One region of the Streptomyces sp. NPDC050564 genome, then DNA from elsewhere that is predicted to be linked to it. Evidence: riboswitches for the same ligand, from Rfam matches in the RefSeq annotation. Region 1 holds a riboswitch; each other region holds the start of a gene.
The links. Region 1 has a riboswitch for cyclic di-AMP ahead of ACIBK0_RS30460 (transglycosylase family protein). Riboswitches for the same ligand answer to the same signal wherever they lie in the genome.
Positions count from the first base shown of each region.

Region 1 (7,637 bases):
TCATCCTGCGGTCCAGCTCGACGAGTTCACCCGTCCGCGGGTCCGCGTCTGCGACGAGCAGCCTGATGGAGTTGGTGCCGCAATCGATGGCAGCGACCCTGGTCATGGTGTCCGGTCTCCTGTCGTGATGGTTCTCGCCCCTCCGCCCCTACCCATTCCCGTACCTGGGGGCTGCGCCCCCGGGCCCCCTTGCGTTGTTCTTTTTGTGCGGGACGGTGGGGGCTTGTCGCGCAGTTTCCCGCGCCCCTTCAGGGCGCGGGAAACTGCGCGATCTTTTTGAGTGAGGCGGAGGGTCAGGTCCCGTCCGTGGGAACCACGCATGCGCCCTTGCGCCACCACTCCGGCAGCATCGCGATGGCCTCGTCCCCGAGGGGGTTCACGCCGGGCCCCGCGGCCAGGGAGTGGGCGACCAACACATGGAGGCACTTCACCCGGTCCGGCATGCCGCCCGCGCTCGGGAAGCCCTCCAGGACCTCGATGGAGTCGCGGCGCGCGATGTAGTCCTCGTGGGCGGCGCGGTACGCGGCGGCCAGCTCGGGGTCGGTCGCCAGCCGGTCCGTCATCTCCTTCATGACACCGTTGGCCTCGAGCGTGCCGATCGCGGACGCGGCCCGCGGACACGTCAGGTAGTACGTCGTCGGGAACGGCGTCCCGTCGGGAAGACGCGGCGCCGTCTCGACGACGTCCGGCTGCCCGCATGGGCACCGGTGCGCGATCGCGCGCAACCCGCGGGGCGGCCGGCCCAGCTGCTGCTTGAAGGCCTCGACGTCCGCGTCGGTCGGCTCGGTGCGCGGGGTGGGCGGCGGTGGCGTTTCCATGCCGTGAGTCACATGTCTTTCTGGTCAGTTCACTGGTCGGCGGCGTCGGACTTGTCCACGCCGTCCCAGACATTGGCGTACCAGGGACGGGCGGCCGCCCCCTTGTCGGCGTGGGCCTGCTTCGACGTGTCCGGGTCGATCACGACATAGCCGGTCTCGCCCGGCATCACATAGTGCAGCCGCTGCCGGATCTGCTGCTCGGCGTACGCGTCGTCCCGCCACCGCGCCTTGAGGTCGCGCAGCTGCTCGACCCGTTCGCGGGCCTGCTCCCGCTGCCGCTCCACATCGGCGATCTCGGCCCGCTGAGACACGTACTGCCTTATCGGGTACGCGAGGGCCACGATCAGGGAGCACAGGACGAGAGCCAGGAGCGCGGCCCGGCCCGTCAGCCGCGAGCGGCGGGCCTGCCGCTTGGTCTGGGAACGGTAGACACGGGCCGCGGTCTGCTCGCCGAGCAGCCGCAGTCTGGTCGCGGTGGAGAACCGGTCCCGGTCCTTCACAACCATGAGTCCCGCCTCCCCGGTGCAAGCCCGTCACGTGCGTACGTCCCCGCACACGGTACGGGACCGAGTACGGGGACGTACGTACGACTGGCTAAGGCCTGGCCCGGTACGGGTCAGCCCTTGCTGTGCCGACGGTCCGCGGAGCGGACGTGCGGCAACACTCAGCCCTTGAAGCGCGGGAAGGCCGAGCGGCCGGCGTACACCGCGGCGTCGTCGAGGATCTCCTCGATGCGCAGCAGCTGGTTGTACTTGGCGACGCGGTCCGAGCGGGCCGGGGCACCGGTCTTGATCTGACCGCAGTTCACCGCGACGGCGAGGTCGGCGATGGTGACGTCCTCGGTCTCGCCGGAGCGGTGCGACATCATGCACTTGAAGCCGTTGCGCTGGGCCAGCTCGACGGCGTCCAGGGTCTCGGTCAGCGAGCCGATCTGGTTGACCTTGACGAGCAGGGCGTTGGCGGAGCCCTCCTCGATGCCGCGGGCCAGGCGCTCCGGGTTGGTGACGAAGAGGTCGTCGCCGACGATCTGGACCTTGTCGCCCAGCTTGTCGGTGATGACCTTCCAGCCGGCCCAGTCGTCCTCGTACAGCGGGTCCTCGATGGAGACCAGCGGGTACGCGGAGACGAGCTCCTCGTAGTACTCGGTCATCTCGGCGGCCGAGCGGGACTTGCCCTCGAACTCGTACTTGCCGTCCTTGTAGAACTCGGACGCGGCGACGTCGAGCGCGAGCGCGATCTGCTCACCGGGGACGTAACCGGCCTGCTTGATGGCCTCGACGATGAGGTCGAGCGCGGCGCGGTTGGACTCCAGGTTCGGGGCGAAGCCGCCCTCGTCGCCGAGGCCGGTGGACAGGCCCTTGGTCTTCAGCACCTTCTTGAGGGTGTGGTAGACCTCGGCGCCCCAGCGCAGGGCCTCGGAGAAGGACTCCGCGCCGATCGGGGCGATCATGAACTCCTGGATGTCCACATTGGAGTCGGCGTGCGAGCCGCCGTTCAGGATGTTCATCATCGGCACGGGCAGCAGGTGCGCGTTCGGGCCGCCCAGGTAGCGGAAGAGGGGGAGGTCGCTGGCCTCGGAGGCGGCGTGCGCGACGGCGAGCGAGACGCCGAGGATGGCGTTGGCGCCGAGCGAGCCCTTGTTGTCGGTGGCGTCCAGGTCGAACATCGCCTGGTCGATCAGGCGCTGCTCGGTGGCGTCGTAACCGACGAGCTCCGGGCCGATCTGCTCGATGACGGCGAGGACGGCCTTCTCGACACCCTTGCCCTGGTAGCGGTTGGGGTCACCGTCGCGGAGCTCGATGGCCTCGAAGGCGCCGGTGGAGGCGCCGGACGGGACGGCGGCACGACCCGTGCTGCCGTCGTCGAGGCCTACCTCGACCTCGACCGTGGGGTTGCCTCGGGAGTCCAGGATTTCCCGGGCTACGACGACGTCGATGGACGGCACGAGCATCTCCTTCTGGGATGTGACGCGGGTATGCGGGGCCGCGGGGCCCGTAGTGCACGGAGCCGCGGTCGGCTCCGCGACATGAGCCTAACCGCCTCGGGGGGATCGGCCAGCCGGTCGACCACCCCTTGGGCAGAACCGAGAGTAAATTGTTTCCGAACGGAACAAAAACCTGCCCCGTACACGAAACCTCGCGCACGAGAGCCAGGCATGAAAGCGCACGAGAGCCAGGCACAAAAAAGCCCCGCTCCGGCGCGTACGGGGGAACACGCACCGGAGCGGGGAGCCCGTGGGGACGGGGGGACCCTCACGAGGTCTCCAGTATGGAGGCCTCCTCCATGAGGGAGCTGTCACTCCGCCGGACAATCCGCCGAATGCCCGGCTGAGCGATCAGCCGCGCACTCAGCCGAGGTGGAGCTGCTGACCCGGGTAGATGAAGTCCGCGTCGTCGATGATGTCCTTGTTCAGCTTGAACAGCTGCTGCCAGCCACCCTTGACGTGCTTCTTCTCGGCGATCGAGCTGAGGGTGTCACCCTTGACGACCTTGTACTCGCCGTCACCCTTCTTGACCTTCTTGCCGGTCGGCGTGGTGACGGTCTTGGCGGCGGGGCGCTCGGCCGAACGCGAGGCGGGCTGCTCGGTCGTCCGGGTGGTGGTGCTCGGGGTCGTGCTCTGTGAGCTGTTGGACGAGGAGCTGGAGGTCCCGCCGGCGTACGCGGCGCTCGACAGGCCCGTGCCGCAGGTCGGCCAGGCACCCTTGCCCTGCGCGGCGAGGACCTTCTCACCGATGGTGATCTGCTCCGACTTGGTGGCCTGGTTGGCGCTCGCGGCGTAGGCGGTACCGCCGTACGCGGCCCAGGTGGGGGCGGAGAACTGCAGGCCGCCGTAGTAGCCGTTGCCGGTGTTGATGGACCAGTTGCCGCCTGACTCGCACTGGGCCACGGCGTCCCACTCGGAGGCGGTGGCGGCGGAAGCACTGCCGGCCGCCATCAGCGGGGCGGCGATGGCGACACCGGTGACACCGGCGAGCGTTGCGAGACGGGTAGTCCGATTGAGGACGGCCGGGCGGCGGTGCTTGCCCTTGCTGGAAAACAGCATGGAGAGATCCCCTCACCGACGCCTGCGAGGTGAGCTGTCGGGTTCGGGCGGGTGAGTGCCCGGTCGTACGCCACTGGCGCACGGCTTCACCCCAAGCCGCTCCCGGTCAACTACCGGGCGCGGCGCCTACCTTGGGTCCCCCGCTCCTGCCTACGGCGCTGACGCGTCGACTGTTCCCGTACGGCCGTTGGCAGGATTCGGCGTTGCGACCGTCGGGGCCCGCAGTGGCGAGCGGTCATGACCGTAGACATGCGATCGCCGGAATTTCAAAGACGATCAGGGCTTCTGAGACTCATGTCTCACTCGCGCCAAACCGGACATTCCGCGGCGAACCATGACGTGAACTCCCGCTACTTTTCGCCCGATTCAGCACCAACTGCAAGCCTCTGACCGGGAAGGATGAGGTCGGGATCGGAGCCGACCGCCTCCTTGTTCCCGGCGTACAGCTCGGCCCATCCACCCTTGAGGTCAAGGGAGTCGGCGATGGTCCAGAGACTGTCTCCGGCGCGCACGACGTAGGAGCCGTCGGCGGCGTCACGGGAGGCGTCGGAGCCGCGCGAGGCGTGCCGTCCGGAAGAGCCGTCCTTACGGCCGTCGGTCGCACCCTCGGTCGCACCCTCGTCGGCGGTGTCGCCACGGTGGCGCCCGGCGCCGGACGTCGCGCTGTCGGACGAGGCCGAAGAGTTGTCGTTCTGGCCGGACTTGTCCGACTCGTCACTCTTGGTCGCTTCTGTATCCGAGCTGTCGGAACCCTGTGAGGTGTCGGACTTCGTGGAGTCCCCGTCCGCACCCGAGGAGGCGTCGGACGAGGAATCGGAGCCCGAGTCGGATGAGTTGGATGAATCGGACTCAGCAGATGAATTGGACGAGTCGGACGAATCAGAAGAACTCGACGAACTCGATGAGTCGTCCGCCACACCCGTGTCGACCTCGATCGAGCCGGAGTTCTTGCTGAGCCCGGAGAGCGGTCCACAGGTGGGCCAGGCGGTGAGTCCCTGACCGTCGAGGACCTTCTCGGCGATGGCTATCTGCTGCGAGCGGCTGGCCTGGTCGGCGCTCGGGGCGTACTCGAGGCCGCCGTACGACTCCCAGTTGTCCTGGGTCAACTGCAGCCCGCCGTAGTACCCGTTGCCGTCGTTCGCGCTCCAGGCGCCGCCGCTCTCGCACTCCGCGACCCGGTCCCAGGTTGTGCCGTCGGCCGCGCTCGCACTGGTGGCGCCGAGCAACGGGATGGCGATGGCCGATCCGGTCACTCCTGCGGCGACGATGAGGGCCGGGGCCTGACGGGGGCGACGATGACGGCCGTTCCCGGAGAGCATGCGGAAGCCTTTCGCGTGACAGCAGGTGACGACAGCCGCTACTGCGACTGCAGCGACGGATGGGCCGCGTTGATGGGTGAACGTATCCGCACTCGAACGCTTGTCACAAGTCGATGCAGCGCAGATCACGTGAAGATCACAGAGCTGACGGAACGTCACCTTTTCCCTGCTGAGCGGCCGTTCCCTGCACGCCCACCCCTTAGGGGCGGGGCGAGTCAAGCGGAGGCGTGAACTCCACGGGAAGTGTGCGCAATCCACGCATAATGAGTCCACCACGCCAGCGCAAATCGGCCGAATCTCCCGTGAGTTGGAGATCGGGCAGACGGGTGAGCAGGGTGGCGAGCGCGGTCTGGCCCTCCAGGCGAGCGAGCGGCGCGCCGAGGCAATAGTGGATGCCGTGGCCGTACCCGAGGTGTTGGTTGTCACGCCGCGAGAGGTCGAGGGTGTCCGGATGCTGGAACCGTTCGGGGTCACGGTCCGCTGCCGCCAGTACGACGAGGACGGGGTCGCCGGGCGCGATGTCCTGCCCCCCGATCCGGACCGCCTCGGTCGCGAACCGCCACGTGGCCAGTTCGACGGGACCGTCGTAGCGCAGGAGCTCCTCGACGCCGGTCTCGAGAAGTCCGGTCTCCTCGGCGGCGAGGGAGGCCTGCAGTCGTCGGCGTTGCTCGGGGTGGGTGAGGAGGGCGTAGGTGCCGTTCCCGATGAGATTGACGGTGGTCTCGAAGCCGGCGAACAGCAAAATGAAGGCCATGGCGGCGGCCTCGTTCTCGGTGAGGTGCTCGCCGTGGTCGGAGGCGCGGATGAGCCCGGAGATGAGGTCCTCGCCGGGGGCGGGCCGGTCGGGCAGGAGTTGGCGCTTGCGGTGGATCAGCTCGGCGAGATACCCCCGCATCTTCTTGACGGACCGTGCCACACCGCCCCTCGGCCCTCCGCCGTGCCGGATCATCATCCCCGCCCAGTCCCGGAAGTCGTCCTGGTCCTCACGGGGGACGCCGAGCAGGTCGCAGATGGCGTAGATGGGGAGCGGGAAGGCGAACTCGTGGATGAGGTCGGCGGAACCCTTTTCGGCGAACTGGTCGATCAGATGGTCCGTGAGCTCCTGCACGCGCGGCGCGAACTCGGCCACGCGCCGGGGTGTGAACGCCTTGCTGACCAGCCGCCGCAGCCGGGTGTGGTCCGGCGGGTCGATGTTCAGCAGATGCGTCATCAACTCGGCCTTGCGCTCACCGGGGATACCGGTCTTCCCCTTCGCATGCGCGGGCTCGTCGTGATGGGCGGGGTTCTTGGACAGCCGCCCGTCCGCGAGCGCCTGCTTGGCATCCATGTACCGGGTGACCAGCCAGGCCTCCACCCCACTGGGCAGCCGGGTCCTGTGCACGGGGGCATGCTCCCTGAGCCACGCGTACGCCGGGTAGGGGTTGGTGGCGAACTCCCAGGTGAAGAGTTCGGGGGCGGTGCTGGGGAGCTGGGGCTGGTCGGTCACTCCATGACGGTATCCGGAGGGGGCTCGGATGCCTTGTTCGACCAGTGGTGGGCCCAGTAGAGGAGGAGATCGGCGAGAGCGCCCGCCGCCGCCTGTCGGCATGTAGTGGTTGTACTGCGCGCCGACGACCTGACCGTGGAAGGTGCTCTCGCGGAAGTCGAGGTGGTCGAGGGCGCGGGGCGCGTCGACGGAGGGTGGGGCCTGCACGGCGAGGGACCCGGCCGCGCCCTCTTGGCCCTCCGTTCCGGAGGTGCTGGCGGAGGCGGCCTTCAAAGCCGTGGAGGGGCGGAAATCTGCCACGATCGCCCGGATTTAGGAACGGCATCCGGCTTCCGCCGGAGCACACCCGCCAGCCGTTCGGTCCATTCGCGTTCGATCGTGCCGCCAGGGGACACCCTCCTCGGCCCCGCATACTTCACCCCGGACTGTCCGTAAATCACCTGCTGCTTGACTCCGCGGCTCGACAACTCCCTACATTCGCGCCGTGGACCCCGAAATACTCAGATCCAGCTTCGCGGTCGTCGAGAGACGGGCCGAGTTCGCGGTCAAGTACTTCTACTCGCACCTGTTCCGGCACCACCCGGAGATCCGCGGGCTGTTTCCGCTGGGCTTCCCGGAGGACATGGAGCGGCAGCGGGACAGACTCTTCGCGGCACTCACCCATGTGATGGAGCGGCTGGAGGATCCGGGGCTGCCGAGGTACTTACGGGAGCTCGGGAGGGACCACCGGAAGTATCTGGCGGAGCCGGAGCACTACGGCGCCGTGGGGGCGAGTCTGATCGCCGCGTTCGCCGTCGTCGCGGGGTCGGCGTGGAACGCGGAGGTCGAGAAGGCCTGGGGCGAGGCGTACGGGGCGATCACGAATGTGATGCTGCAGGGCGCGTGGGAGGCACAGCAGCGCGGCGAACCGCGTTGGTGGGACGCCGAGGTGACCGCCCGGACACGGCACGGCGACGACCTCGTCGTCCTGA
Region 1 covers NZ_JBITGS010000021.1:72,914-80,550, reverse strand. The annotation lists gene ACIBK0_RS30480 (exopolyphosphatase) at 1-106, opposite strand, end outside; gene ACIBK0_RS30475 (DUF501 domain-containing protein) at 294-818, opposite strand; gene ACIBK0_RS30470 (septum formation initiator family protein) at 848-1,324, opposite strand; gene eno (phosphopyruvate hydratase) at 1,483-2,769, opposite strand; gene ACIBK0_RS30460 (transglycosylase family protein) at 3,166-3,861, opposite strand; cyclic di-AMP (ydaO/yuaA leader) riboswitch at 3,866-4,074, opposite strand; gene ACIBK0_RS30455 (transglycosylase family protein) at 4,212-5,180, opposite strand; gene ACIBK0_RS30450 (cytochrome P450) at 5,380-6,666, opposite strand; gene ACIBK0_RS30445 (globin domain-containing protein) at 7,151-7,637, shown strand, end outside.

Region 2 (7,637 bases), on a different contig from region 1:
CAGAGGATGTCTCCTCAGAAATGAAGGCCCGCGTTCCGCCTCGTCCGGTGGACCAGGCTGCTGGGTGGTACGCGCGGTACCAGGAAGTCCCGTAGCTCCCGCCAACCCTCCCGGGGACCCAGCATGGAGTGCGTGAACAGCGCACGACCGTGCTGTTCGGACCAGGAGGAGCCAGCATGACCACCACATTCATCACCGGGGCCAACAAGTCCCTCGGTTTTGAAACCGCTCGTCGCCTCGTCGAGGCGGGGCACACCGTCCTCCTCGGTGCCCGCCACCGTGAGCGCGGTCGGGCCGCGGCCGAGTCGCTCGGCGCCCGGTTCGTTCAGATCGACGTGACCGACGACGCCTCGGTCCAGGCCGCGGCCGCGGATGTCGCCGCGCATGAGGGAACGATCGACGTCCTGGTCAACAACGCCGGCGTCCTTGGCAAGGTCGGCCCCGTCGAGGAGTACACCGCGGCCGACGTGAGCGCCGTGCTCGACGTGAACGTCGTCGGGATCGTGCGCGTCACGCACGCCTTCCTCCCGCTGCTGCGCAAGTCGCGGAACCCCGTCATCGTCAACGTGTCCAGCGGGATGGGCTCCTTCAGCATGACCCAGGACCCGGCGCGGATCGAGTCGCGGTATGCCCTGCCCCTCTACTGCGCCTCGAAGGCCGCGGTCACGATGCTCACGACGCAGTACGCCAAGGAACTGAAGGACGTGAAGGTCAACGCCGCAGACCCCGGGCAGACCGCGACCGACTTCACCGGCGGCCTCGGACACAGCGTCGCCGACGGCGCAGAGTCCATCGTGACCCTCGCGACGATCGGCCCGGACGGGCCGACGGGACAGTTCATCGACCGATCCGGGAACCTCCCGTGGTGAACCTGCCCTGAGCTCAGGGTCGGTCGACCCGCCGCCCTGCGCGTACCTCATGCTCGTAATCTCTACGCTCAGTGATCACGAAGGACGGCCGTGCCCGCGCTGCCAGCTTGCCTGCTCGAACCCCTGTGGGACCAGTTCGCCGCGCTCCTCCCCGTCCGGGAGGAGTTCGTCGTCGGCCACCCGCTGGGCTGTCACCGCCGCCGGATCCCCGACCGAACCGTCTTCGAGCACGTCGTGCTCGCGCTGGTCCATGGTTCCGGCTACGAGCGGATCTCCACACCCGGATGCTCGGACCGCACCATCCGCCGACGCCTCAAAGAGTGGTCCCGGCAGGGGATTTCCAAAGCGCTGCACGCTCTCGCCCTGGACGCCTACGACCGGATGATCGGCCTCGACCTTGGCGAGATCTCGGTGGACGGCTGCATCACCAAGGCCCCGTCCGGCGGGGAGAAGGCCGGCCGCTCGCCGGTCGACCGGGGCAAGCAGGGGCTGAAGCGCTCCGCCGCCTGCGACGCCCGCGGCGTCCCGCTGGGGATCGTCTCCGAGGGGGCCAATAGGCATGACTCGCCACTGCTCGGACTGACCCTGGACGCCGCGCAGGAGCAGGTCGGCATGCTGCCGGACACCGTGAACGTCAACCTCGACCGGGACTACGACAGCATCAAGTCCCGTGCGTTGATAGCCGAGTTGGGGTTCACTGCCGAGATCGCCCGCAAGGGTGTGCCCGCCCCGATCCAGGCCAGCAGGCGCTGGCCCGTCGAGCGCACGCATTCGTGGATGAACGGCTACGGCAAGCTTCGGCGCTGCACCGAGAGAAACGGCAGGGTCGTGGACTTCTACCTCTACCTCGCCGCTACCCTCGTCACACTTCGCATGCTGATCTGGCAGGCACGCAGCCGCTACCGCTGGGATGGCCGACCCATCAGCCGCCGCCTCAAGTGATCCATTTGCCGGTCGGTCTTAGTCGCGTCAGCTGCCGTGGGGGATGAACCGGCCGACTGCCTTCCACGCGGCCGGAACCCGACGGTGGCGGACGGCCGCGGAGGCTCCCGCGCGTGGCGAGAGAACCGCCTGAGGCTGCCAGTCGCAGAGCGTTGAGGGTCCCTCGGGAAGTAGGTCGCCTCCGGCCCTGTCGTGCTCCTTGAGAGCGACGCTGATCAGCGTGAGCAGGAGCGCCACATCGGCGTCGCAGTCCAGCAGCACGGTGATCCACGAAGAGCCGGGGTGCACCCGCACAGCGGTGCTGTGTTGCAGGTGCGGGAGCAGCCGATGGACGGCCGCATGCGTGAGATGCAGGTCCGCGGCGTCGTCGGAGTGGAAGTGGACGATGTCGTGCCCCGACGTCCCGAAGGCGCGCCCTGCGGCGCATCGGGGTGAGCCACTTATCAGGTTCGGCCATGACTCCAGTTGGGTCATGGCGCGATCGGCCACGGTCATGCGCACCATGGTCGCGCACTATTCACCCTGCCAACTACCCCTCTTCACCCTCAGCTTGGTCAGCCGGCTGTTCCGTGCCCCTCACGATCCCTGAGCGGCCCCGCGCACCGACGCCGCAGTGCTCACGCGGGCCGCGCCGCGCTGTGGATCGCCGAGGCTCCGGCGTAGAAGATCGACTCCTCGCGCACGTATGCCCCCGGGCTCGGCGCGTGGATCATCATGCTGTCGCCGATGTAGAGGCCGACGTGGCTGATGTCGCCGTAGAAGAAGATCAGGTCGCCGGGCCGGATGTCGGCGAGGGGGATGGCCGTACCGACGGTCGCCTGATCGCGCGCGGTGCGCGGGAGTGCGACCCCTGCGGTTCTCCAGGCGGCCTGGGTGAGGCCCGAGCAGTCGTACGAGCCCGGTCCGGACGCGCCCCAGACACATGGCCTGCCGATCTGTCCACGGGCGAAGGCGAGTACCTTCGCGGCTTTGCTGCCGTACCCGGTGTCCGAGGCGCTGTCCGCGCCGATGGGCACGACCGCGGCGATGGAGGTGGTGGTGCCGAGAGCGGCCGATTGCTGCGGCTGCCATTCCTCTTCGGGCCGGAGAGGAGTCGGTTGCTCGTAGGCACGCCAGGAGTCTTCCGCCGGCCGGGATTCGATCGCGGGGACGGCGGCTGTCAGCTGCGGGGTGTGCAGGGAGAGCAACTCGCGGGCCACCGCGAGCTTCTGCTGGATCTGCTCCTTGGAAGTCTTCAACGAGGCCGAGGGCCGACCCGGTTCCGCGGCGGGTGCCGGCAGGGCCTTGGCGACTTCCTGCCGTGTCCGCGGCGCGGCCGGCAGCGCCGCGACGGCGCCGGAGGTCAACTCCGCCACCGGACCCGCAGTCACTCCGGCGACAGGCCCGGCGGTCAACTCCGGGACGGGCCGGGCGGCCGACTCCAGCCCACGGCGGGCGAGTCCGTCCGCCGGACGTTCCACCGGACGTGTGGGCCGTGCCTCGGCCGGGCGCTTCGGCATCCTGTCGGCCGGCAGCCTCGCCGGGACGGTCGGCCCCAACTGCGCGCGCGCCACGTCGAACCATTGCCTGGTGACGTCGTCGAGGGCGGGATCGCTGGGCCTGCGCCGGCTGTCGAGCGCAGGGTTGAGGCTCCTGCGCGTTCCCGTGGACATCGCACGGGTGGCGTTGTAGTTTCCGGTGGCGGTCTCGGCCTGGTCGTAGAGGCTGCTGATCCGCTGCCGCACCTCTTCGCGGCTCGGTCCGTCCGCTGCGGGCGGCGTGGCGTCGGGAGCCATGGGGGACGCACTCCTTCCGTATTCCGCCTACCGAGTCGGCTGTCGGGTTCGGGCGGACGGTTCGCGGAAGGCATGCCCTACGGCCCTTGCCCTGCTGGGCAGTTGGGCCGATTCACCCCAAAGTCGGTCGGGTTCCCGGCCCCGGCTGCCACGGGGGCGCACCGGACTCGGCGGAGGCCGCGCGACCCGGCGGGGTTCGCCGGAGGCAGTCGTGCGGTCCGCCCGTCAACCTAGCCAATTTGTGTGCCTCGTGTGAAGGTTGAAGTGCGAAGTGTCCGATATGTATTTGTGACCTTCGCCGTACTGGCCGCCCCGGCCCGAGCGGTTGGTGTGACCCTGCCGGCGTGCTCGCATTCTCCGCCTTGTGTGTGTACACGATGGTCCGCCTGCCCCGAGCTCGTCGCCTGGCTCGGGGCGCCAACGACGCATGACAGTTCAGCTCGGCGTGCGACCGCGACTCTCGGCATGAGATGCGCGGTCACGTCATCGGCTGCATCGACGGCCCGGAGTGCTGCAGTCCTGGCAGCGGCCAGCTCTGGAACGGAGTCAGAACGGCCAGGATCAGGAACGCCACGCCCACCGCGGTGCTGAATGCCGGTCCGAGCCGCCACAGCTTCTCCATGAAGATGACGACCGCGAGTGCGGCCATCGCCGCGATGTTCATGGTGCCCAGCGGGATGAGGACGATCATGAGCCCCCAGCAGCAGCCCACGCAGTAGAGCCCATGGTGGGCCCCGACGTGCAGGTCACGGGCGCCCGGCCGGTAGCCGCCATGGTGCAGCCGATCGTGCCGCAGCCGTTCTGTCCCGCAGCACCTGGCCCACCTGCGAGGACGGGGGTGAACCGAGGGGATGACCCGCGTCAGCGAGCGGATGAACCACCGCTATGACCCGGCCTGTCGTGCGGCTGCGCGGTGACCGCACCCACCGGCGCCGCCGCCCCGAAGGCGTCCGCCGGCGAGGCGCCTGCCCGGCGCGACCACACGTCGGCCCCTTCGAAGCGACTCATAAGATGACCTTATGAGGTCATAGGCCCGGCCCGACTACTGACTTAGGTTTGCCTTAGCTTAGGCTTCCCGGCGAGTACGTCTGTCACCGCTCGAAGGGAACTGATCATGCCTCGCCCCCTGCGGGTAGCCATTGTCGGAGCCGGCCCCGCCGGGATCTACGCCGCCGACGCGTTGCTGAAATCCGCGGCGGCTGCCGAGCCAGGCGTGTCGATCGACCTCTTCGAGCGGATGCCGGCCCCGTTCGGACTGATCCGCTACGGCGTCGCTCCTGACCACCCCCGCATCAAGGGCATCGTCACGGCCCTGCACCAGGTGCTCGACAAGCCGCAGATCCGCCTCTTCGGCAATGTCGACTACCCGGGGGACATCAACCTGGACGACCTGCGCGCCTTCTACGACGCGGTGATCTTCTCCACGGGTGCGACGGCCGACCGGGCGCTCGACATACCCGGCATCGACCTCGACGGCTCGTACGGCGCGGCGGACTTCGTCTCCTGGTACGACGGGCACCCGGACGTGCCCCGGACCTGGCCGCTCGAGGCGGAGAAGGTCGCCGTCCTCGGCGTCGGCAACGTCGCGCTCGACGTGGCGCGCATCCTGGCCAAGACCGCGGACGAACTGCTGTCGACCGAGATCCCGCCGAACGTCTACGACGGCCTGAAGGCCAACAAGGCCCTGGAGGTCCATGTCTTCGGCCGCCGTGGCCCGGCGCAGGCGAAGTTCAGCCCGATGGAGCTGCGGGAGCTGGACCACTCCCCGAACATCGAGGTCATCGTCGACCCCGAGGACATCGACTACGACGACGGCTCGATCGCGACCCGGCGGGGCAACAAGCAGGCCGACATGGTCGCCAAGACCCTGGAGAACTGGGCCATCCGCGATGCCGGCGACCGCCCGCACAAGCTGTTCCTGCACCTCTTCGAGTCGCCGTCCGAGATCCTCGGGGAGGACGGCGAGGTCGTCGGTCTGCGCACCGAGCGCACCGCCCTCGACGGCACGGGCAACGTCAAGGGCACCGGCGAGTTCAAGGACTGGGATGTCACCGCGGTCTACCGTGCCGTGGGCTACCTGTCCGACGAACTGCCCAAGCTGCCCTGGGACGTCGAGTCCGGCACCGTCCCCGACCAGGGCGGCCGGGTGATCGAGGAGAACGGCGAGCACCTGCAGTCGACGTACGTCACCGGCTGGATCCGGCGCGGCCCCGTGGGGCTGATCGGCCACACCAAGGGTGACGCCAACGAGACGGTCGCCAGTCTGCTGGACGATCACGCGAACGGCCGTCTGCACACACCCGCTTCGCCCGTTCCCGAGGCCGTGGACGCGTTCCTCGGCGAGCGCGGCGTCCGCTTCACCACGTGGGAGGGCTGGCACCGGCTGGACGCCGCGGAGAAGGCCCTTGGCGAGCCGCAGGGCCGCGAGCGCGTGAAGATCGTCGAGCGCGAGGACATGCTCGACGCGAGCGGCGCGTAGGACCGACCCTTCCTGCCGAGATGCAGGGGTGGATCGATGACTGACGGACAGTCAGTCGTCGATCCACCCGCGGGTCACCCCGGCGGTCACCGAAAACCCACCTGACCCCACCGCCCGACTCGCCTATCGTCAACGTGATTTCCGGCGGACGCCTCGGCTCATCGGCAGGGACGACGGCGGTGACGAAGTGGAGGGTGAGGGTGCGCTACCGAGAGCTGGGACGCGGTGGGGTGTCGGTGTCCGAGATCGGTTATGGGGCATGGGGGATCGGTGAGTCCGCCTGGGTCGGCGCCTCGGAGGACGAATCCGTACGTGCCCTGCACCGCGCCATCGATCTCGGCGTGAACTTCATCGACACCGCGCGCGGCTACGGCGAGAGCGAGCGGATCGTCGGCCGGGTCGTGCGTGAGCGGGCCGATGACGAGGTGCTCGTCGCGACCAAGGTGCCGCCGAGGAACCGTAGGTGGCCGGCGCCCGACGGGCTGGACCCCGCCGAGACATTTCCGGGCGAGCACATCCGCGACAGCCTGGAGAGCAGTCTGCGCGCCAGTGGCCTCGACCACTTCGACGTACTGCAGTTCCACGTCTGGAGCGACGACTGGGTCGGCCGGGGCGACTGGCTGGAGACGATCACGCAGCTGAAGCAGGAGGGGAAGATCCGCCTCTTCGGTGTGTCCATCAACGATCACCAGCCGGACAACGCCCTCGCCCTCGTCCGCAGCGGCGCCGTCGACTGTGTGCAGGTCATCTACAACGTCTTCGATCAGGCTCCGGCCGACGCGCTGCTGCCGGCCTGCGAGGAGCACCGCGTCGGTGTCATCGTGCGGGTCGCGCTGGACGAGGGCGGCCTCACCGGTCGGATCACCGCCGGCACCACGTTCCCCGAGGGCGACTGGCGCAACCGTTACTTCCGCGGGGACCGGGCGGCGCAGGTCGAGCGGCGGGTGGCCGCGATCGTCGCCGACCTCGGCATCGCCCCCGACGAGATGGCCGAGACCGCGCTGCGGTTCGTGCTGAGTTCGCCGGCGGTCTCCACCGTCATCCCGGGCATGCGCAGCGTACGCAACGTCGTGCGCAACACGGCCCTGAGCGACGGACGGCCGCTCACCGCCGAGCAGCTCACCGTGCTGGCCAAGCACCGATGGCAGCGCAACTTCTACTCCTGATCCGTCGGAGCCGTCGATCCGCCGGAGCCGCCGATCCGCCCATGCGTGGGAGCCGCGGGCCAGCCCGGTCGCGTGGGATTTCGAGATTTCCGGGAGAAGCTGTCGATCCAGCTGCGTCCTGTTCGACGCACGGGTGAGAGCGGGAAACGACGAACCCAAGGAGCACGGCCATGCCCCAGCTGCGCGTACACAACCTCACCGTCTCGCTGGACGGCTTCGCCGCCGGCCCTCATCAGCGTCTGGAGCACCCGCTCGGTGAGGGCTTCGAAGCCATGCACGAGTGGATGTTCGCCGCGATGCGGGACCGCGCCGACGGCAAGAGCGGGATCGACGTCGAGTACGTCGAGCGGAGCGAGGAGAACATCGGCGCCACGATCATGGGCCGCAACATGTTCGGGCCGCAGCG
Region 2 covers NZ_JBITGS010000026.1:110,732-118,368, forward strand. The annotation lists gene ACIBK0_RS34540 (helix-turn-helix transcriptional regulator) at 1-24, shown strand, start outside; gene ACIBK0_RS34545 (SDR family NAD(P)-dependent oxidoreductase) at 177-869, shown strand; gene ACIBK0_RS34550 (IS5 family transposase) at 960-1,811, shown strand; gene ACIBK0_RS34555 (luciferase family protein) at 1,839-2,306, opposite strand; gene ACIBK0_RS34560 (NlpC/P60 family protein) at 2,429-3,586, opposite strand; cyclic di-AMP (ydaO/yuaA leader) riboswitch at 3,595-3,755, opposite strand; partial or broken gene ACIBK0_RS34565 (DUF2182 domain-containing protein) at 4,065-4,382, opposite strand; gene ACIBK0_RS34570 (FAD-dependent oxidoreductase) at 4,701-6,065, shown strand; gene ACIBK0_RS34575 (aldo/keto reductase) at 6,266-7,231, shown strand; gene ACIBK0_RS34580 (dihydrofolate reductase family protein) at 7,402-7,637, shown strand, end outside.
Region 2: it holds a riboswitch for cyclic di-AMP, as region 1 does, so the genes downstream of both, ACIBK0_RS34560 (NlpC/P60 family protein) here and ACIBK0_RS30460 (transglycosylase family protein) in region 1, are expected to answer to the same signal.

Region 3 (7,637 bases), on a different contig from region 1:
GCAGGCGCTGGCGCTGATCGGGCAGGTGCTGCGCGCGGACGGGATGGCGGAGATCGCCGTGGAGGACCCCGGCTCGCTCGGGGTCCGGCAGCATCTGCGGCGTCAGGGGCTCCGTACCCCGCCCGTGTCCGTCGACGCCGAGGGTGTCCGGGTGGACGAACTGTGGGCGCACCGAGCCGTGCTGCTCACGCCGGCGCACCAGTTCCCGACCGGAGTCGTGCTCGGGGGTGCGCGGCGCAGGGCGCTCATGCGATGGGCCGCGGACGGCGGGGTGATCGTGGAGGACGACTACGACGCCGAGCACCGTTACGACCGGCCGCCCGTGCCCGCGCTGCGGTCCATGCTGCCCGAACGGGTCTGCTACGCGGGCAGCGTGTCCAAGCTGCTGGCTCCCGCACTCCGTACGGGATGGGTGCTCGCGCCGCCCCGCCACCACGACGCGCTGGTGTCCGCGAAACGCTTCGCCGACCTCGGCAACGCCGCCCTGCCCCAGCTCGTACTCGCCCGGCTCATGGAGTCGGGCGAACTGGAGCGGCATCTGCGGCTGTTGCGCCGCCGGCACAGGCGCCGCCGCGACGCCATGATCACGGCGATTCGCGACCATCTGCCGGACGCGGTGGTGCACGGTGCCGCGGCGGGACTCCACCTGCTGATCACCTTCGAGGGAGGCCGGGGGCCCACGTGGACGGACACCGACCTCGCCGCCGCCTGCCTCGCCCGTGGCGTCAAGACCCACCCGCTCTCCTGGCACCGCCACCGCCCGGGCGGCCCGCCCGGACTGCTCCTCGGCTATGCCGCGTCCCCGGCCACGGCCATCGCCGAGGGAGTCACCGCGATCGGCGAGGCGCTACGAGACCTCCACTGAGAGGTCGTTTTCACCTGTGAAGTGCGCTTTATCCAGGGCTTTTCGGTCGGGTGTCGTCATCCCGGCGGGCTTGGTGGAGTGGGCGTGGCGGATGCGCCGCATGGGGTGACGGCTGGGACGGGGTGCGGCTTACGCCTGTCTCATCCCAAGACGCCCGTCGCGTGGTCCGTGCTTCCACTGCTTGCGGTGCACGCCTGGGCGCACGCCCCTGACTGGCGGTACGTCCAGGTCATGGCCGAACGTCGCCCCTATCCGAGTGATCTGTCCGATGCCCGCTGGGCGTTGATCGAGCCGGTGCTCAGCGCCTGGCGGGCCGAGCGGCGCCGGCATGCGCTGAACATCGGACGCCCGCCCGAGCACGACCTGCGCGAGATCATGAACGCGATCCTGTACGTCGACCGCACCGGCGTGCAGTGGCGCTACCTGCCACACGACTTCCCGCCCTGGGAGACCTGCTACGGCTACTTCGCCAAGTGGCAGAACGGCGGCGTGTTCGCCCAGCTCACCGACGTGCTCCGCAGGCTGTTACGGCAGCAGGAGGGCAAGGGTGCGGAGCCGTCCGCGTGCGTGATCGACGCGCAGAGCGTGAAGACCTCCACCAGCGTCCCGGCCGCTGGGCAGGGCACGGACGCGGCGAAGAAGATCGTCGGACGCAAGCGGAGCATCGTCACCGACACCCTCGGACTGCTGCTCGCAGTGCTGGTCACGGCCGCGAGCGTGCAGGACTCCGTCGCAGGAACCCATCTGGTCGACCAGGTGGCGGCCGCCCACCCCACGATCCGGAAAGTCTGGGTGGACGGCGGCTACCGCCAGCACCTCGTCGAGCACGCCGCCACCCTCGGGATCGACATGGAAATCGTCCAACGCACCCCCGGGACCAGGGGATTCACTCCGCTGCCCAAACGCTGGACCGTGGAGCGGACCTACGGATGGCTGATGTTCCACCGCCGCCTGGCCCGCGACTACGAGACCCTGCCCGCCCGCTCCGAAGCCATGATCCACCTCGCCATGACCGACCTGATGGCCCGCCGTCTCACCGGCGAAGCCACCATCTCCTGGCGTGACCCGACATCCCGGGATCAAACGTGTATTCCGGGATGAAACATCGGGAGAAAACGACCTCTGAGAGTCCCATGGGTCACACCACCCGAGTGGCCCCCGCGAACGGCATCTCGTCGATCGGAGCCAGCCGCACCGGAGCCGTCGGGTTCGGAGCGTGAATCATCATGCCGTTGCCCACGTAGATGCCCACATGGCTGATGCCCGAGTAGAAGAACACCAGGTCGCCGGGGAGGAGCTCGGAGCGTGCGACGCGCAGACCGGCGTTGATCTGCGCATAGGTCGTACGCGGCAGGGAGATGCCCGCGGAGCGGTACGCGGCCTGGGCGAGGCCGGAGCAGTCGAAGGCGTCGGGGCCCGTGGCCCCCCAGACGTAGGGGCTGCCGAGCTTCTGGTAGGCGTACGAGACGGCCGCCGCCGCACGGGAGTTGGGGGCGGCGACGGTGCCGGACGACGACACCGGGCCGAGGTCGCGGGCCGCGGAGCGCGAGGCGTGCAGGCCGACGCCGCCGGCCTCGCCGAGCTGCGCGCGCTGATCGGGGGCGAGCTGCGAGAGCAGCCGCCGTGCCGCGCCGAGTTTCCCGTTGATCGTCTTCTTGTGCCGCTTCAGCTCGGCCTGCCGCGACTTGAGAGAGGCCAGCTCGACGTGGGCGGCACCGCGCAACTGCTCGATCTCCCGCAGCTGTTTGCGTACGCGGCCCACGGCCGCCGCCTGCCGGCTGCCCGCCCGCTCGGCGAACGCGGCCCCGTCCAGGTACTGGTCGGGATCGTCGGAGAGCGCCAGCTGCAGAGCGGGGTCGAGGCCGCCGCTGCGATACTGCGCCGCTGCTATCGAACCCAGCGCGTCCCGCGCCGAGTTGAGCCGGTCCTCCTTGCGCGCCGCCTCGTCGCGCAGCGAATTGAGCCGCTCCTCCGCCTTGTCGGCCTTCTCCTTGGCGCCGTTGTACTTCTCGGTGGCGACCTCCGCCTCCTCGTACAACTTGTCGACCTTGGCCTTCACCTGCGCCGGAGACAGCTGCGGATCGGCGTGCCCGGTCCCGTCGAAGCCGGTCGCCGTCGCCGCGCCCGCGAGGGCGATCGTGGCGGCTGTGCGGGCCGTATTTCCACCGAGCGAGCGCTGACTGGGCTTGCGGTGCGCTGCCACGAGGGCCCACATCCTTCCGTACGACCGCGAGGGGAGCGCGGTCAAGCGGCGACACGTCCGGCGGCGGCCCACACAGGGGGAGCAGGCCGCCGCCGGACCTTCTCGGCGGTGGTGGCCGACGGCCGCCCCTGGCCCGGGCGGCGGTGGGGAGCCGGTCACCTGGTGGAGGACGTTAAACCTGGGAGTGAGGGGCCGGTAACGCCATGTACGGAACTGGCGGCACTGGATCGTCCAGTGACCGTATGTGACCGTGATCCCCGCCCTGCGCCGCCGACTTCACGCAGCGCGATGACCGATGCGGCGAATCCGGGACAACCGGGGGGCCCCGGTGCTATGGGTTACAAGGGGTGGCCCGGTGACAAGAGCGACTCGGGCGTCCGATTAGGCTCCGGCCTCATGGACGTACTCATCCATCTCTTCGTCGGCCTGCACATCATCGGCATCGCCTCGCTCCTCGGCGGCTTCCTCACCCAGATGAAGGCGATGGGCCGGGGCACCGCCCGCTTCGTCCCGGCGATGCTGCACGGCGCGCTGACCATGCTGGTCACGGGCGTCGTCCTGGTCGGCCTCAACCAGGCCGACGACCATCCGGTCAACAACATCAAGATCGGCGTGAAGCTGGCCCTGCTGATCGTGATCCTGGGGCTCGTCTATGTGAAGCGGGACGACGAGAAGGTGGACAAGGGCCTCTTCGGGCTCGTCGGCCTGCTGACCACCGCGAACATCTTCATCGCGGTGCTCTGGACCTGAGCGGGCCGGTCGGCCTGTCCGAACCGGTCGGACGGTGCGTTCCGGCCGTGATCATCACGTGGACCGCTCCCGCCGCGACGGCCAGCCACGCCGCCACCGAGATCCACAGCAGCACCTGCCCGGGCCCCTTGAGGCCGGTGACGCCGAGGGCGGTCGCGGCCGACAGAGACGCCACCGCCGTCATCCCCATCGGGAAGACGGTCGCCCAGCGGCGCACGTCGTAGCGGAGCCTCGGCCACCCCAGCTCCGCGACGGCGAGGACGCAGTAGGAGGCGAAGGCGAGCACGAGGAGCGCGACGGTCGCGGCGCGCAGGACTTCGCTGTCGTCGTCGTTCCACAGGTACGGGTTCACGTGGTGCGCGGCGATGAGCTTGGCCCCCGCCAGCGCCGAGATGGCGAGCGCGCCGCCCGCGACCCACTGGTCTCCGGCGCCCCGTACCACCTCCCGGACGTCGAAGTGCGCGAACGCCACTCCGTAGAGCACGATCCCCAGCCAGAACAGCACCAGCCCGGTGTGCGCGAGCCACACCGGGCCGACGGCCGCGGCGAGCGTGGCGCACAGCACCGAGAGTCCCTGCGTGGCCACACACACCAGGAACACCCCTCCCGGCATACGGCGCTTCCAGTGCCGTAGGACGACGAGGAGCAGCACCGGCCACAGCACGGCCGACAGCGCGAGCAGGGCCTCGGCCGGCCTCTGCCACCCCAGCACGGACAGCCGGGTCCCCAGCACGGTGGTCGCCGCGACGGCGGTGAGCCCGGGAGGCGTGCAAGCCTCCTCCAGCCACCCCGCGCGGTCCCACAGGAGGCGTACGCCGAAGTCCGCGGCGAGCGCGAGCCAGGCGGCGCACGCCAGGACCAGCGAGATACGGGACAGGAACTCGTAGCCGGTCAGATGCAGCCCGATCGAGACGATGCCGGTGGCCATGACGGCGGCACCGGCGGCGGGCGGCCGCTGCGCCCACCAGGCGCGGAGCTGGGAGATGGCTGGCATGCGCCTGATGCTAGGGATCTTCGGACGAGTTACCCGCGGGGCACGCGCGCGGCGGGCACGAAAACGCGGGGCACGCGCGACTGGAGCAGGACAAGCTCCACTCGCGCGCGCCCCGCACAAAGCGTTGCTCGCGGAACGGTCTACGCCGGGCGCACCACACTGTGGATGATCGAGGCCCCGGCGTAGTAGATCGACTCCTCGCGGACGTACGCCCCGGGCTTCGGTGCGTGGATCATCATTCCGTTGCCGATGTAGAGGCCTACGTGGCTGATGTCGTCGTAGAAGAAGACCAGGTCACCGGGTTGGGCGTCGGTGAGGGAGACCGTGGTGCCCGCGTTCACCTGGTCGGTGGTGACGCGCGGGAGCGAGACGCCGGCGGCCTTCCAGGCGGCCTGGGTGAGGCCCGAGCAGTCGTAGGAGTCCGGGCCTGTCGCGCCCCACACATACGGTTTGCCGATCTGCGCGCGGGCGAACGCGAGAGCCTTCGCCGCCTTCGTCGCGTACGAGGAGTCGGTGGTCGTCGAGCCGGACGAGCCGGTCGTGGTGCTCGACGAGGACTCCTGCTGGGCCGCCTTCTCCGCTGCGGCCTTCTCGGCCGCGGCCTGCTGCTGCGCCAGCTCGGCTGCTTTGCGGTCGGCCTCCTCCTTCTTCTTCTTCTCGATCGCCGCCAGCCGCGCCTTCTCCTCGGCGGTCAGCTTCGAGAGCAGTTCGCGGGCCGCGGTGAGTTTGTGCTGAACGTCGGCCTTGGACGTCTTGAGCGCGGTCTGCGAGCTGGTCAGCGTCTCCAGGCTCTTGGCGGCCTCCGTGCGCTTCTTGGTGGTGGCGGCCTGCTCGGTGATGTAGTCGTCGACGGCCGCCTTCTGGCGGGTGGTCAGACGGCTCATCAGCTGGGTCTGGTCGAAGTAGTCCTGCGGGTTGTCGGCAAGCAGGAGGGTCGCGGTGTCAGGGGCGGCGGCCCCGGTGCGGTACTGCGCCGCCGCGAACGAACCGAGCTCCTCACGCGCGGTGTTGAGCTTCTCGGTGCGCTTGGCGACGTCGTCGAGGAGGGTGTCGACCTGCTTGCGCTGCTTGGAGGTCTTCTCCTTGGCCGCGTTGTACTTGTCGGTGGCCGTCTCGGCCTGGTGATAGAGGTCGTTGACCTTCTTCTCGACCTCTTCGAGGCTCGGCTTCGGTTCGGCCGAGGGGGCGGCGTTCGCCGTCTGGGAGAGCAGGGCGACGGAGGTGAGAGCCGCCGTCGCGAGGGCGGGGGTCCGTATGCCTGCTACGCGCGTACCCGTAGGACGCCATTTGCGGTGCGACGCCAAGAGAGGCGACTCCTTCCGTCATCCGCCTACCGAGTTAGCTGTCGGGTTCGGGCGGGTGGATCCGGAAGGTTTGCCCTACGGTCCTTGCCCCACAAGGCAGTTGGACCGATTCACCCCAAGGTCGGTTGGGTCCCCGGCTCCGGCTGCCACGGGGGCGCACCGGATTGAGCGGAGGCCGCACGGCCCGGCGTCGTTCGCCGGTGGGTGTCGAGCGGCCTGCCCGGCACGGTAGCCAACGCGTGTGGCTCCTGTGAAGTTTGATGTGCGATATGCCCGATACATTTTCGTGACCTTGACCCTGGGCATCACTCCGCGCAGTTAATCCGGAAGGGTCTGTGGTGAGTTGTCCGGAGTGGCGACGCCCGTCTCGTTATCGGCTCCCGGTGGCGGTCACCGAGGTCTTCCGGGGCGGCGGCTCCGCATCCCCCCGACGGCCGCAAGACTCTCGCTGAGGCGCTGAGGCGCTGAGGCGTCGAGGCGTCGAGGCCGTGAGGCGCGGTGAGCAGCGACCTGGTGGCCGTCTCCCCTCAAGGTCTGTAAGCCCCGGCCCGATCGATCACCGAACGTGACGAGGCGATTTCGGAAGGTAGGAAGATCGTGGCGGCCGACACTGGAAGATCGTCGGCTCCCGAGCCGTGCCACTGGACCCACCCGACCGAGTTCTTGTCCGCGTCACGAGATCCGGTCGAGTTTTCAGGGTGGCGGCGGGGTGTCAGTGCGGCCGCCTAGACTCGGAGAGCGATGAGCAGCCTCTTTGATGACAGCTTCCTGGCGGACCTCAAGCCCTCCCGGGCCCACGAGGAAGAACCCCCGCCGCCGCCCGAGGACGATCACGTACCGGAGCCCGTTCCGGACGATCTGTTCGGCGGGAAGTTCGACGTGCCCCCGGACCGGGACGCGTACTACCGCGACGGCGCCCACCGGCCTGCCGTGGACTCCGCGGCACTACTGGACGGGCTGAACGAGAACCAGCGCGCGGCCGTGGTGCACTCCGGCTCCCCGCTGCTCATCGTGGCCGGCGCGGGCTCCGGCAAGACCCGCGTGCTCACGCACCGGATCGCGTATCTGCTGGCCGAGCGGAATGTCCACCCGGGCCAGATCCTCGCGATCACCTTCACCAACAAGGCCGCGGGCGAGATGAAGGAGCGCGTCGAGCACCTCGTCGGCCCGCGTGCGGGCGCGATGTGGGTGATGACCTTCCACAGTGCGTGTGTGCGGATTCTGCGCCGCGAGAGCAAGAAGCTCGGCTTCACCTCCTCCTTCTCGATCTACGACGCCGCCGACTCCAAGCGGCTGATGGCACTCGTCTGCCGTGATCTCGACCTCGACCCCAAGCGCTTCCCGCCGAAGTCGTTCAGCGCCAAGATCTCGAACCTGAAGAACGAGCTGATCGACGAGGAGGACTTCGCGGCCCAGGCCACCGACGGCTTCGAGAAGACCCTCGCTCAGGCGTATGCGATGTATCAGTCGCGGCTGCGCGAGGCCAACGCGCTCGACTTCGACGACCTGATCATGACGACG
Region 3 covers NZ_JBITGS010000004.1:178,424-186,060, reverse strand. The annotation lists gene ACIBK0_RS08515 (PLP-dependent aminotransferase family protein) at 1-865, shown strand, start outside; gene ACIBK0_RS08510 (IS5 family transposase) at 1,097-1,966, shown strand; gene ACIBK0_RS08505 (NlpC/P60 family protein) at 2,004-3,068, opposite strand; gene ACIBK0_RS08500 (hypothetical protein) at 3,465-3,818, shown strand; gene ACIBK0_RS08495 (tellurite resistance/C4-dicarboxylate transporter family protein) at 3,796-4,812, opposite strand; gene ACIBK0_RS08490 (NlpC/P60 family protein) at 4,953-6,116, opposite strand; cyclic di-AMP (ydaO/yuaA leader) riboswitch at 6,124-6,297, opposite strand; gene pcrA (DNA helicase PcrA) at 6,858-7,637, shown strand, end outside.
Region 3: it holds a riboswitch for cyclic di-AMP, as region 1 does, so the genes downstream of both, ACIBK0_RS08490 (NlpC/P60 family protein) here and ACIBK0_RS30460 (transglycosylase family protein) in region 1, are expected to answer to the same signal.

Region 4 (7,637 bases), on a different contig from region 1:
GTGGTGATCCGCTCTCCCCAGCACACGGGGGCGGACGCGGGCCGCTTCTTCCCTCTCGGGAACGACGCGGACCTGCCCCCGGACCAACGGGAGGAGGACGCGAGATCCGCCTGCTTCGAATTCGAAGTACCGGAAGAGACCTGGGTTCTGGGCCGTCCGAGAGTCCGGCTGCGGCTGACGTCCTCGGTTCCCCGGGGTCAGGTGATCGCCCGCCTGTGTGATGTGGCCCCCCACGGAGCCTCGACACTCGTCACCCGGGGTGTACTGAACCTGTCAAAGCGTCACGGCCGTGACCAGGCGGTTCCCTGGAAACCGGGTGCTACGGAAGAGGTGGTTTTCGACCTGAACGGCATCGGCTACGCGTTCCCGCCGGGCCACCGCATCCGCCTCGCCGTCTCCTCCGCGTACTGGCCCTGGATCTGGCCGCAGCCGGGCTCGGAGGCCGGTTTCACCCTGGACCCGACGGGCAGCCTGCTGGAACTCCCGGTAAGGACACGGGAGTCGACGCCCTCCATCACGTTCGAGGAACCGGAGCAGTCCGAACCGCTCGGGGTCATCGTCCCGACGACGCTGGACGAACCCCGCCCGGAACGCCTGGTGGTCCGCGACGTGGCCGCCAGCGCCTGGCGCCTGGAGGTCGACCCACGCTACGGCGGCACCCGCGTCTACCCCGACGGCCTCGAATTCACCGAGAACGCGCTGGAGACATACACCATCAACGACTTCCACCCCCTCTCCGCTCGCGCCCGCTCGACGTGGTCGATCCGACTGCACCGCCCGGACCTGCCCTGGGACGCGCGTATCTCGACGACCTCCGAAATCACCTGCGACACCGAGGACTTCACCACCTCCAACGAGGTCATCTGCAAGGACGGCGACGAGGTGGTCTTCCACCGCACCTGGGAGAAGCGGATCCCCCGAACGGCGGGCTAGGTCCTGTCGTCGAACTCCCGCCTGCCCCGCGGCGCCCGCCCTCCGGGCGGACGACGGGAGTTCGACGACAGGATCTAGAAGGCCGGGGTGCCGTAGGGAACCCTGAGCCCATGGCGCAGACGCGGACCGAGGAATTCCTGATGGACCTCGACGAGGGCATGCTCGCCTACTTCCGCGAGATGGCCCACGAGATGGTCACGCGCTTCGGGATCTCACGGGCGGAAGCCGTCGCGAGGATCAACTGGGCATACCAGGGACGGGAGTTCGGGCCGTACCCCGACCTGATGTGCCACGAACTCCCCGAATACTGGGGCTACGGCCTCTACTTCAAGCCCAACGCGGGCCGCCTCCCCGACGACGACCGCGACACGGGCCTCTCCGTGTGGGAAGTGCGCCCGGCTCCTCCCCGGCATTCCCCGGCCTGGACACTCGATGCGTAATGTCCGAATTAAAAGCATTGCCGCTTTGATGGGCCTTGGTCGCGTGAATTGGGTCACGTCCGAGTTGCCCCGGCGTCGCACCCCATGACCTCGATTCCCCCTTCGCGAAAGGCAAGTTGAGGATCACATTCCGCCATAATCGGGCAATTCATCCCTCCCTTTTCCGAGGTTAAAGCGGACTGAGCCATGAATTCGGGTCTTGTTCCCGACATGTGCTCTCGCATACGTTCGCCCCGATCCGAGCGGATCGCCGAATCCTGCCGCCGCTCGGAAACCCACCCACCCACGCACGGCAGGAGCGGGGGACCCAGGTAAGCCGCCGGTCCGTACTTCGGAACGGCTAGGGGTGAAGCCGCGCCCAGCGCGCGGCCGGGCACCTCCCGCCCGAACCCGACAGCTCACCTCGCAGGCGCCGGAGAGGAATGTCGTCATGCCCGCACCAGGCAAGCACTGCCGCCGCAAGACCAGCAGCCCGTTCACCCGCGGCATGATCGCCGCCGGCGCGAGCGGAGCCGCGCTCGCCCTCCCCCTCGTGTGCGCGACCAGCGCGCACGCCGCCCAGCCGACGCAGGCGCCGCAGGTCACGAAGGCTGCCGCGGTCACGATCAACGACGTCCAGCTCGTCACCTACAAGGTGGTCGCGGGCGACACCCTGTCCAAGATCGCGCAGAAGTTCCCGCAGAGCGGCGGCTGGCAGAAGCTGTACGACGCCAACCGCGCGGTGATCGGTGCGAACCCGGCGGTCCTCCCCCCGGGCCTGACGCTGACGGTGGGCACGAAGACCGTGAAGCTGGGCTCGGCGCCCAAGGCGAGCACCACGTCCGCGACGCCGGCCGCCCCCGCCTCCACGAAGACATACGCCAACAATCTGGACGGCTGGATCAAGCAGTCGCTGGACATCATGGGCAAGGCGCACATTCCGGGCACCTACAACGGCATCCACCGCAACGTCATGCGCGAGTCCTCCGGCAACCCCCGAGCCATCAACAACTGGGACTCCAACGCCGCCGCCGGCATCCCGTCCAAGGGTCTCCTCCAGGTCATCGACCCGACCTTCAAGGCGTACCACGTCCCCGGCACCTCGATGGACCCCTACGACCCGGTCGCGAACATCACGGCCGCGTGCAACTACGCGGCGGCGAAGTACGGCTCGATCGACAACGTCAACGGCGCCTACTGAGACACGCTCTCGCGGGCCCTCCCCTGGGCCCCGAAGAGCCGCTCCAGCACCACCGCGATCCCATCCTCCTCGTTCGACAGGGTCACCTCGTCGGCCACCGCCTTCAGCTCCGGGTGGGCGTTGGCCATGGCGACGCCATGGGCGGCCCAGTCGAACATGGGGATGTCGTTGGGCATGTCGCCGAAGGCGAGGGTGGTGGCGGGGCTGAGACCGAGGTGGGCGGCGGCGAGGGCGAGCCCCGTCGCCTTGGTCACGCCGCATGGCTGGAGTTCGACGGTACCCGGCCCCGACATGGTGACCGTCGCCAGCGAACCGACCGCTCCCCGCGCCGCCGACGCCAACTCGTCGTCGGACAGCGAAGGGTGACGGAGCAAAACCTTGCTGATGGGCTCCGACCAGAGGTCGTCGCGGCGCGGCACCCGCACGGCCGGCAGCGTCGGATGCGGCATGACATACCCCGGCTCGATGAGCGTCAGGCCGTCCACACCGTCCTGGTCCACCGCCGCGTAGAGCAGCCCGACCTCCGCCTCGATCTTGCCGAGCGCGGTTTCCGCCAGTTCCCTGTCCAGGGTCACCGACCAGAGCAGACGGTGCGCCCCGGCGTCGTACAACTGCGCCCCCTGTCCGCACACCGCCAGTCCCTGGCCGCCGAGTTCGTCCAGGAGCGGTCGGACTCTCGGCGCCGGCCGTCCCGTCACCACCAGATGCTGGGCACCCTCGGCCGTGGCTCTCGCCAACGCGGCGCGCGACCGGTCGGAGAGTGTGTCGTCGCCGCGCAGCAGCGTTCCGTCCAGGTCAGTGGCGATGAGTGAATATGCAGTCGGAGCGGCCATGATCCGAAGAATACGGATCGAACGTCTCATCGGCCCGGCGCGAACCGGACGACGTCCGGTATCCCGTCAGCAACGCCGTTCACCGCACGGACGGTATGGGTGGTACGGGCCTTATCTGCCGTACTGACCGCGGGTGTTCCACTCCCGTCCACACCGACGCAGGCCACCGTGTCTACGTCCAACGACCGTTCCTGGATGCGGAGTTGGCCTGCCGCGAGCCGCGGGCGGGACGAGAGCCCCGAGCCGCACCGATGTGATGCGACGGTCAGGGGGCGCACCCATGGGCAAGGGCGCCCCCTGCCCCCGACTCACCCGTGCGCAGCCACCAAGTGCTTGGCCAGCCGCGGTGAAGCGAGCTCCGTCCCGCACACGAACCGCATCACCGGCCCGTACGAGGCCGCCGCCGGCAACCCCGTGAAGTACAACCCGGGCACGGACGACCGATACCCCGCGCCGAGTTTCGGCGTCCCCCGGCTGACCGCGAGCGCGGTACGGAGCTCGTGTCCGAGGAAGTCCATCGCGGCGATGTCGACGCGATAGCCGGTCGCGGCAATGACGTGGTCGGCCGGCAGCTCCTCGGTCCGGCCGCCGTGGGTCTGGACGGAGAGGACGGGGTGGCCACCGCGGGCGTCGGCGCGGACGATCCTGGACACCTCACGGACATCGACCTTGCCCTCGAAGCGGTCGCGCAGCCACCAGGCGCCGAGCGGACCGAGCACACGGCGGACCAGGTAGTGCCGGGCCTGCGCGGGCAGATAGCGGTAGGGCTGTGGGTAGTAGCTCAGCGCCCACAGGGACCAGGCGCGACCGAAGGGCGACTCGGGACGCAGCCTGGGCTGCTGCCACGGGGGTGCGCCGAAGTCGACGGCGCCCTTGCCGCGGGACACCACCCGTACCTGCGCTCCCGCCTCCGCCGCGAGCGCGGCCGTCTCCAGCGCGGACTGGCCGGCGCCGACGACGATGAGCTCCTTGCCCGAGAACCGGGTCAGGTCATGGTTCTGGGAGCTGTGGGAGACAGGGCCCGTGGGGGTGGGTCCGTCGGCCGCCGCTGCCGCGAGCTCGGCGGGAAGATGGGCGAGTCCGGACAGACCGGTGGCCACCACGACCGCCCGCGCCGTGAACAACTCCCCTGAATCCAGCTTGAGTTCGAAGCCGCCGGAGCCATTACGGCCGTCCTTGCGGTCGACCGAGACGACCCGCACCCGCTCCAGCTCGGGCACCAGCTTCTGCTGGAACCACTCCCCGTACGCGATGAACGTCTCGACCGGGATGATGTCCTCGTCCGTGACCAGCCGCCGTATCCCCGCCGCGTCGCAGTAGTCGACGAGCGTGTGCCCGCGCTGCGGGGCGTCGATGCTGGAGGCGACCGGGGTCGACTTGAGGAGCATCCCCTCGGGCATGTGATCGCGCCAGCTCACCATGGGCTCGCCGAAGACACGCACCGGGACACCGCGCGCCCGCAGATGGGCGGCGGTGGACAGGCCGAATGGCCCGGCACCGATGACTGCTACCGGATGAATCACGAAGTCCCCTCCCCAGGACGTACTACGTCTACTTCGCGGTGGAACTGTTGGTGCTGCCACGGCGGTTGGTCCGCCACAGCTGATACAGATGCTTCGCGCCCGGCCGCACGAAACGCGCGAGCATCGTGAAGAACGGCCGCAGGTCGTCACCCGCGAGCCACGCCAGCTCCGTACCGCTCGCGCGAGCCGGCGCGTGCGGTGTCGTATAGCCGCTGCGCCGGTAGGCGAGCAGGGCCGGCAGGTCGATGTTCTCCACGATGTAGCGGTGACCGGCCCGCTGTTCCCCCTCTGGAACGGTGCGCCCGGTCAGATCCAGATGCATGGCACGGACGACGTCGATCCCCGACTCGTTCTCGAAGAGCCGGAACTGCGCGCCCATCCGCGGGTTGAAGTCAAGCAGCTTGTACTGTCCGTCGCGCCTGTCGAAGCGCAGGTCGAGGTCGATGACGCCGCTGAAGCCGATCTGTTTGATGAAACGCGCGGCGAGGTCCGCGAGTTCCGGATTGTCGACGACGTACGCATTCGCCGTCATTCCCGCGTGCGGCGGCCAGGAGCGGACTTTCACGCCCGTGAACATCGCGAGCGGCGTCGAGTCCGCGTCGAAGTACGCGTGCACGATCCAGTCCTCGGCCTCCTCTCTCGGCAGGTACTCCTGGAGGATCACACCCGGTTGCGCGCCCCAGTCCCGGGCGAGTGTCAGCAGCCCCTCGCGGGTCGTGATCCGCGTCGTCCCGTTCACCGCAGGCCGACTGCGGCGCACGAACGCCTCGCGGTTCTTGGCGACGAGCGGGAAGCGGGCGCTCTCGGCGAACGCGAGGATCTCCTCGTACGACTGGGGAAAGGCCGCCTGCGGGCTGGGGATACCGTGTTCCGCGCACAGTTCGTGCAGCCCCTGCTTGCTGGCGAGGCGGCGCGGCAGCTTGGCGTCGACGCGCGGAAAGAGAAAACGGTCCCCCAACTCGTCCTGGTGCTCGGCGATCAGCACGGCGGCCTCTTCGTCCGTCGGGACGAGCACCGTCGGCCGCCCGATCCGCTGCCCGATCCGCAGTAACCCCTCGACGAGCCGCTCCGGTTCCTCCGTTCCGGTGGTCGGCCAGACGAAGGCACGCCGCAGATAGCGTGAGGCCGCAGCGGGCGTGTAACGGTCCTCGGTGATCGCATACATCGGTATGCCGAGCCGGCCCAGACTGCGGATGGCGCCCACTCCACCGTGGTGCAGCGGGTAGTCGCCGAACTTCACGATGAGGCCCGGAACCTCCCGGTCGGCGTCGACCGGCACACTGCTGGAGCTCCTGGCCACGGGTCCCCCCACGCGTCCCCCCTACGGACCGGACCCACCCCGTCCGTGTCCCCCAAAGGGACGCTAAGCCGGAATTGCCGCGTCCGACAAGACCAATTCGGACATTGCAAACTCTTTAGGCACTGCCACAGGGCACGGTCACTCCCCCGTAACGTGTGCCCCGACCACATGGAACACATGAATCACATGGCGAGTACAAATCCGAAAGTGAGGCAGCACCCGATGCCCCCCTTCGATGTCCCCGAGGGCGATCCCTTCGGCCCGCACAACCTTCCGTACGGCGTCTTCAGCCGGGTGGACTCGTCCGAGCGAACCGTCGGCGTCCGGCTCGGCGACCACGTGCTCGACGCGGGCGCGGCGGCCCGTGCCCTCGGCTCCCCGTACGCGGAGCTGCTGGCACAGCCGACCCTGAACCCGCTGCTCGCGGCGGGCCGCACCGCCTGGTCCGACGTACGGCGCGCGCTCACGGCCTGGGTGACGGTCCCGGCCCACCGGGAGACCCTCGCACCCCACCTCCACCCCCTCTCCGAGGTGACCCTGCACCTCCCCTTCGAGGTGGCGGACTACGTCGACTTCTACGCCTCCGAGAACCACGCCCGGAACGTCGGCCAGATCTTCCGTCCCGACGCCGCCGACTCCCTCACCCCCAACTGGAAACACCTGCCGATCGGATACCACGGCCGCTCCGGCACGGTGGTGGTGTCCGGCACTGAGGTGGTCCGCCCGTCGGGGCAGCGCAAGCCTCCCTCCGACACCGCTCCCACCTTCGGCCCTTCCCTCCGCCTGGACATCGAGGCGGAGGTCGGCTTCGTGGTCGGCACCCCTTCGTCCATGGGCTCCCCCGTGCCCCTCTCCGCCTTCCGCGACCACGTCTTCGGCCTCTGCCTCCTCAACGACTGGTCGGCCCGCGACATCCAGGCATGGGAGTACGTCCCCCTCGGCCCCTTCCTCGGCAAGTCCTTCGCCACATCGGTGTCGGCGTGGATCACCCCGCTCGACGCACTCGAAGACGCCCAGGTGGCGCCCCCCACCCGCACGCACCCCCTGCTCCCCTACCTCGACGACTCCTCCGAAGACCCCGGCGGCTACGACCTCCGCATCTCCGTCGCGATCAACGGCCACATCGTCTCCGAACCCCCCTTCTCCACCATGTACTGGACCGCCGCACAGCAGCTGGCCCACATGACGGTCAACGGCGCCTCGCTGCGCACCGGCGACCTGTACGGCTCCGGCACCGTCAGCGGTCCCGCCGAAACCGAACGCGGCTCCCTCCTCGAACTCACCTGGAACGGCCGCGACGCCCTCGACCTCCCCGACACCAAGCGCACCTTCCTGGAGGACGGCGACGAGGTCACCCTGACGGCGTGGGCTCCGGGGCCGGGCGGCACGCGAGTAGGCCTCGGCGAGGTGACGGGTCGGATCACGCCG
Region 4 covers NZ_JBITGS010000015.1:212,974-220,610, reverse strand. The annotation lists gene ACIBK0_RS24780 (CocE/NonD family hydrolase) at 1-933, shown strand, start outside; gene ACIBK0_RS24775 (hypothetical protein) at 1,044-1,373, shown strand; cyclic di-AMP (ydaO/yuaA leader) riboswitch at 1,644-1,800, shown strand; gene ACIBK0_RS24770 (transglycosylase SLT domain-containing protein) at 1,804-2,553, shown strand; gene ACIBK0_RS24765 (HAD family hydrolase) at 2,547-3,386, opposite strand; gene ACIBK0_RS24760 (FAD-dependent oxidoreductase) at 3,695-4,909, opposite strand; gene ACIBK0_RS24755 (ATP-grasp domain-containing protein) at 4,938-6,209, opposite strand; gene fahA (fumarylacetoacetase) at 6,432-7,637, shown strand, end outside.
Region 4: it holds a riboswitch for cyclic di-AMP, as region 1 does, so the genes downstream of both, ACIBK0_RS24770 (transglycosylase SLT domain-containing protein) here and ACIBK0_RS30460 (transglycosylase family protein) in region 1, are expected to answer to the same signal.